Regions from separate parts of the Exiguobacterium sp. MH3 genome, predicted to be linked through region 2. Evidence: a T-box and tRNA genes for the amino acid it is inferred to sense, from the RefSeq annotation. Region 2 holds a T-box; the other holds one or more tRNA genes.
What was found. A T-box is a leader RNA that pairs with one kind of tRNA and senses whether it is charged. The one in region 2 lies ahead of tyrS (tyrosine--tRNA ligase), so its partner is inferred to be a tRNA-Tyr.

Region 1 (3,408 bases), 990 kb from region 2:
CGGAAAGACCCCATGGAGCTTTACTACAGCCTGATATTGAGGCTTTGTGCATGATGTACAGGATAGGCGGGAGACGTCGAGCCCGGAGCGCCAGCTTCGGAGGAGTCACCCTTGGGATACCGCCCTTCATGCATAGAGTCTCTAACTCGCAGCCGTGATCCGGCTGGAGGACCGTGTCAGGCGGGTAGTTTGACTGGGGCGGTCGCCTCCTAAACAGTAACGGAGGCGCCCAAAGGTTCCCTCAGAATGGTTGGAAATCATTCGTAGAGCGCAAAGGCAGAAGGGAGCTTGACTGCGAGACCTACAAGTCGAGCAGGGACGAAAGTCGGGCTTAGTGATCCGGTGGTTCCGCATGGAAGGGCCATCGCTCAACGGATAAAAGCTACCCTGGGGATAACAGGCTGATCTCCCCCAAGAGTCCACATCGACGGGGAGGTTTGGCACCTCGATGTCGGCTCATCGCATCCTGGGGCTGGAGTAGGTCCCAAGGGTTGGGCTGTTCGCCCATTAAAGCGGTACGCGAGCTGGGTTCAGAACGTCGTGAGACAGTTCGGTCCCTATCCGTCGTGGGCGCAGGAAATTTGAGGAGAGCTGTCCTTAGTACGAGAGGACCGGGATGGACGCACCGCTGGTGTACCAGTTGTTCCGCCAGGAGCATCGCTGGGTAGCTACGTGCGGACGGGATAAATGCTGAAAGCATCTAAGCATGAAGCCCCCTCCAAGATGAGATTTCCCTTTGAGTAATCAAGAAAGACCCCTCAGAGACGATGAGGTAGATAGGTCACGGGTGGAAGCATGGCGACATGTGGAGCTGAGTGATACTAATCGGTCGAGGCCTTGTTCTAGCAGATGCTTGTTGATGACTTCAGTTTTGAGGGCGCGAGCCCGATCGTCTGGTGACGATAGCCAAGTGGTCACACCCGTTCCCATGCCGAACACGGAAGTTAAGCACTTGAACGCCGAAAGTAGTTGGGGGCTTCCCCCTGTGAGGATAGGACGTTGCCAGGCATTTAATTTATTCCGCAATAGCTCAGTGGTAGAGCAACCGGCTGTTAACCGGTAGGTCGTAGGTTCAAATCCTACTTGCGGAGCCAATGGCCCGTTGGTCAAGCGGTTAAGACACCGCCCTTTCACGGCGGTAACACGGGTTCGAATCCCGTACGGGTCACCATTATACTTTTTGTGCCGGTGTAGCTCAGCTGGTAGAGCAACTGACTTGTAATCAGTAGGTCGCGGGTTCGACTCCTGTTGCCGGCACTGTTTTTTCTCAATCGTATAAGTTTCCTAGACAAACTGGGGGGGTAGCGAAGTGGCTAAACGCGGCGGACTGTAAATCCGCTCCCTCGGGTTCGGCGGTTCGAATCCGCCCCCCCCCACCATGTCGAGCCATTAGCTCAGTTGGTAGAGCATCTGACTTTTAATCAGAGGGTCGCAGGTTCGAATCCTGCATGGCTCATTTCTTGCGGAAGTAGTTCAGTGGTAGAATACGACCTTGCCAAGGTCGGGGTCGCGGGTTCGAATCCCGTCTTCCGCTTTTTCTTTCGGGGCCTTAGCTCAGCTGGGAGAGCGCCTGCCTTGCACGCAGGAGGTCAGCGGTTCGATCCCGCTAGGCTCCACCAATTTTATTTAAAGATCTTAAGCGAGTTTCGTTCGTCTTAAGTTTTTTTTATATGAAATGCCAAGCATAACCAGAGTACGTACGCAAGAACACCGTGATTCCCTTCACGGTGTTTTTTTGTATATTCATGCGTTTTTTTGTTGAGTTGAACCACTTGTTTGTTACCGCTTACAATACATGTAGAAGTGACTATGACATAGGGGGAATAACGAATGAACATCGCGTATATCAGCGTACCGTACCGTTATGGACAAGGAAAGCCAGGCACTGAACACGGACCTGCTGCTGTCGAAAAAGCCGGTCTACTCGCGACACTTGAAGCACGGGGACAAGAAGCAGTACGCTACGGGGAAGCGGCTGTCTTATCCGAGGATGCAGTCCGGGAAGAAGATCCGAAGCTAAAACGTCTTGAAGGCGTCGTCCATACGACGAATGACTTGCACCTGATCGTACGTGACGCGTTATCGGAGCAACGTTTTCCGTTATTAGTCGGTGGCGATCACAGCATGGCGATCGGAACGATTGCAGGGTTACGTCAGACTGTACCCCGTCTTGGTGTCATCTGGTTCGATGCACACGGTGATTTGAATACACCGGAAACATCACCGTCTGGCAATATTCACGGCATGCCGCTCGCTGTCGCCCTTGGGGAAGGACATCAGCGTTTAACGGAAGTCGGAGGAACCGATGTCAAACTGCAACCGGAACATCTCGTCTTCATCGGATTACGTGACGTTGATCCAGGCGAACAAGAGCTGATTGATCGTCTTGGTATTCGTGTCTATGATATGGAAGCGATCCGAACTCGGGGAATGGACGCGATCATGGAAGAAGCGATTGCCTATTTGAAGGAAACGACGGATGCGTTCTATCTTAGCTTTGATATGGATGGTCTCGATCCATCACTCGTCGTCGGTACCGGAACACGTGTCGCCGACGGTATTTTCTTAGACGATGCGAAAACGGTGCTCCAGCATTGCGCAACGGCAGAAGACTTCATTGCAGCTGAATTCGTTGAAGTGAATCCGTTGCTTGAAGAAGGAAACGGAACAGCAGAACTTGCGAATGAACTAATCGGAGATCTACTTTTGGCAATGGAAACACATCGCTTAGTAAAATAATGGATAGAACTTGAACTCTTTTCATCGGGGTTCAAGTTTTTTTTGTTACAATTTAAAAGGAGATGAAACATTTATCGGTCGACTTCGTATAAGAGATTGACCGCATAGAGCGGGGGGTATTCAAAGTGGAAGAAACGACACTACGCTTAATTGAGCGAGTGAAACAGGGAGACCGTGATGCATTCGCGGCACTTGTTGATCTATATAAGGAAGGTGCCTTTCTTGTGGCTTTCCGTGTCTTGCGCGATCGAATGGAAGCGGAGGATGCGACACAGGAAGCCTTCATCCGTGTATTTACGAAAATTGATTCGTATAATGCACAATGGAAGTTCCGGACTTGGTTGTACCGAATCGTCACGAACGTATCGATTGACCGATTACGGAAAAAGAAACCTGATTATTCTCTTGATGCTGAGATGTCAGGTACTGAAGGACTGACATTGTATTCACAACTCGAGAGCAAGGACACCTTGCCGGAGGACCAAGTGGTCGATAACGAGCAACGAAACGAAGTCGGGGACGCGATTGCGGCTTTACCAGAAAAATACCGTGTCCCACTCGTCCTGAAATATGTAGAAGATCTTTCGCTAAAGGAAATCAGTGAAATGATCGAATTACCTGTCGCTACTGTCAAAACTAGAATTCATCGTGGACGAGAAGCGCTGAAGA
Region 2 (3,408 bases):
AATCTTGCTCGCGTTCTCCGTTCAGGTAGATCGCACCGTTCGTAACGTCTTCACGTGCTTGACGTTTTGACGGACTGATCTTCGCCTCAACGAGAACGTCGACGAGGTTTGTCGCTTCACCGAGTGTAAAGCGTGGCATTCCTTTGAACGCATCTTCGATATCTTCGACTTGCAACGATTTAATATCTCCACTAAAGAGTGCCGTCGTAATACGTTGCGCTTGTGTCAGCCCTTCTTCACCATGGACGAGAACTGTCATCTCTTCTGCGAGACGACGTTGCGCGACACGCTTCTCTGGTGCTGCCTTGACTTCTTCTGCGAGCACGTCGAGTTCTTCGTGCGTTAAGAACGTGAAGTATTTCAAGAACTTGATGACGTCAAGATCGTCAACGTTGAACCAGAATTGGTAGAACTCGTACGGTGACGTTTTGTCAGCGTCTAACCAAACCGCACCACCTGCTGTCTTACCGAATTTTTGACCGTCTGCTTTTGTAACAAGCGGTACCGTCAATCCGAATGCTTTTTCTTCATGACCCGCACGACGAATCAATTCCATCCCTGCTGTGATGTTCCCCCACTGGTCACTACCTCCGACTTGAAGGCGGCATCCTTTGTCTTCGTAGAGTTTCAAGAAGTCAAACGATTGAAGTAACATGTATGAGAACTCAGTGAATGAGATCCCGTTTTGAAGGCGTGAGTCAACAGAGTCTTTCGCAAGCATGTAGCTGACCGGGAAGTGTTTTCCGATATCGCGTAAGAAATCGATGATCGTCAAATCTTTCGTCCAGTCCAGGTTATTGGCGATCGTGACCGGGTTTTCTCCTTCAAGTGGTAAGAAACGTGACAACTGGTCCTTAATCCGATTCGCGAACTCTTCGACGATATCCGATGTATTCAACGAACGTTCTGTTGCGCGACCACTCGGGTCTCCGATCATTCCCGTTGCTCCACCAACGAGACCTACGACATGGTGTCCTGCTTGTTGGAATCGTTTTAAGACTAAGATCGGCAACAGGTGTCCGATGTGAAGTGAATCCGCTGTTGGATCAAATCCTGTGTAAAGTGTCGTTGGTGTCTCGAGTAATGTCTTCAATCCTTCTTCATCCGTCATCTGGTTAATTAAACCGCGAAATTCTAAATCCTCTAATAACGTCATTGTGTCTCCTCCTAAAGTTCACTTTTAACAATAAAAAACCGTCCCTTCGTCTAAGACGAAGGGACGGAAGATTCCGTGGTACCACCCTGATTGCCCTTTTAAAAAGGACCACTTGGTTCGTCGATAACGGGACGGACCGCTTGATTTCTCAAGAAACTCCTGGAAGCGTAATTCATAAGTTCACTGTGTCCTAGTTCGCAGCACCACTAGGTCTCTGTCACAGGGAGTGACTTACTACTGTATTCCGATCACTGTTTAACGTATCATATGAAAATAAGATGGTTTCATGATACGTCGAAGGCGAATCCGCTGTCAAGCCAAAATTAAGCAATGGATTTATGGTATAATACGTCTATCTGTGATTTAATATTAATTTACACCTAAGTTTAAGATGCAAAGGAGATCATTTATGCGCGAGAACTGGTCCAAGTTTTGGAATCACCCCCGGACGAAAGCCGTTCGGCACTGGTCGAATATCACATACGATGTTTCATGGAACATCATTTTATTCCTCATCATAGCAGTGTTGCTCATTGGAAGCTTTTCTGTCGGAGCTGCCGGCGGATACTTCGCTTCCCTTGTCAAAGGTACGAAAGCCCCTCCATTGACGGAAATGAAACAACAAGTCAATAGCTATGCAGTAACGAGTCAGATTTATTGGGGAAGCGGCGAGAAATTGACGAACGTCTCTACTGATGAAGAACGTCAGCCTGTCGACATTAAAAATATCTCTCCGTATTTATTAGATGCCGTCTTATCAACTGAAGATACTGATTTTTATCAGCATGATGGTGTTGTCCCAAAAGCAACATTGCGTGCAGTCTTGCAAGAGCTGACAAACTCCGCGTCACGGACTGGCGGAAGTACGTTGACTCAACAATTAATTAAAAACCAAATTTTGACGAATGAAGTCTCGTTCGAACGCAAAGCAAAGGAAATCATCTTAGCGCTACGCCTCGAGAATGCGATGTCAAAAGACGAAATTCTTCAAGCTTATTTGAATGTCGTCTCATTTGGTCGAAATTCACTCGGACGTAACATTGCTGGAATTGAAGCGGCTTCTCAAGGTGTCTTTAATAAATCAGCGAAAAAGCTGACATTACCACAAGCAGCCTTCCTCGCCGGCATTCCGAAAAACCCTTATTATTACACACCGTACCTTCAAGGTGGCGTCGTCAAGAAAGATTTGACACCAAGTATCAATCGGATGAAAACCGTCTTGAAGCGGATGTATGTCGCAAAAAACATCACAAAAGAACAATACGAAAAAGCGATCAAGTACGATATTACGAAAGACTTTGCGAAACAATCGAAACGTTCACGTGACACATATCCGTATGTCTACGACTTAGCAGAGCGTGAAGCAACGAAAATCATGACGAAGTACTTGATGAAACAAGATGGAATTAAAGAAGATGAAGTCAAACCGTCTGAACTAGCAGAAGTTCGAGCAAACTACCAGGATCAAGCACTGGTTGCTCTCCGTCAAGGTGGGTACAAAGTTCACTTGACGCTGGATAAGAAAATTCATGAATCCATGCAACAACCTGCGAAGAACAATGGAAACTTCCCTGGCAGCATGCAGTACAAACAAGTCGTGGATCCAAAAACGAAAAAAACCGTTTCGAAACAAGATCCCGAAGAGACAGCAGCGGTCATGGTTCAAAACGAAACAGGTCGTATCCTTGGATTCGTCGGCGGGCGCTATATGGATGGGAAAGCGGATGACTTCAACCGGGCATTCCAAGCCAAACGTCAAATCGGATCGACAGCAAAACCAATTCTCGTATATTCAAATGGTATCGAGAACGGTTTAATTACTCCGGGATCGACCGTCAATGACGAAGAGTATTACTACCAGACCGTACCACGTCAACCAGGTGATCGCCCAATCAAGAACGAAGGCGGTCGTTATCGTGGGAACGTGACGGTTCGCACCGCACTTGAACTCTCATTAAATGTACCTGCTGTTAAGATTTACGAGAAGATGAACATGTCGAACTCGATTCAAAAACTCGTCGATATGGGCGTAGAAGTACCGGATGCGATTCGTTATGCTCCTTCGGCTGCACTCGGAACGATGGAGATCACACCAGTCGAACTTGCTGGTGCTTACGCAACACTCGCGAACTATGGTGAATTCGTACAACCATACGTCATTTCGAAAATCACGAAAGACGGAAAAAACATTTATAAAGCAAAACCAAAGAAAAAACGAATTTACGAACCACGAACGGCTTACTTGACGCTTG

Region 1: it has a tRNA-Tyr gene. The T-box ahead of tyrS (tyrosine--tRNA ligase) is inferred to sense a tRNA for this amino acid. The anticodon was not compared.

Annotation. Positions count from the first base shown of each region.
Region 1 is NC_022794.1:117,809-121,216, forward strand. Features, by position in the region: rRNA gene U719_RS00690 (23S ribosomal RNA) at 1-845, shown strand, start outside; rRNA gene rrf (5S ribosomal RNA) at 893-1,008, shown strand; tRNA gene U719_RS00700 (tRNA-Asn) at 1,020-1,094, shown strand; tRNA gene U719_RS00705 (tRNA-Glu) at 1,097-1,171, shown strand; tRNA gene U719_RS00710 (tRNA-Thr) at 1,185-1,257, shown strand; tRNA gene U719_RS00715 (tRNA-Tyr) at 1,296-1,379, shown strand; tRNA gene U719_RS00720 (tRNA-Lys) at 1,384-1,456, shown strand; tRNA gene U719_RS00725 (tRNA-Gly) at 1,463-1,534, shown strand; tRNA gene U719_RS00730 (tRNA-Ala) at 1,544-1,619, shown strand; gene rocF (arginase) at 1,831-2,739, shown strand; gene sigW (RNA polymerase sigma factor SigW) at 2,865-3,408, shown strand, end outside.
Region 2 is NC_022794.1:2,295,785-2,299,192, forward strand. Features, by position in the region: gene tyrS (tyrosine--tRNA ligase) at 1-1,156, opposite strand, end outside; T-box leader at 1,213-1,417, opposite strand; gene U719_RS12120 (transglycosylase domain-containing protein) at 1,566-3,408, shown strand, end outside.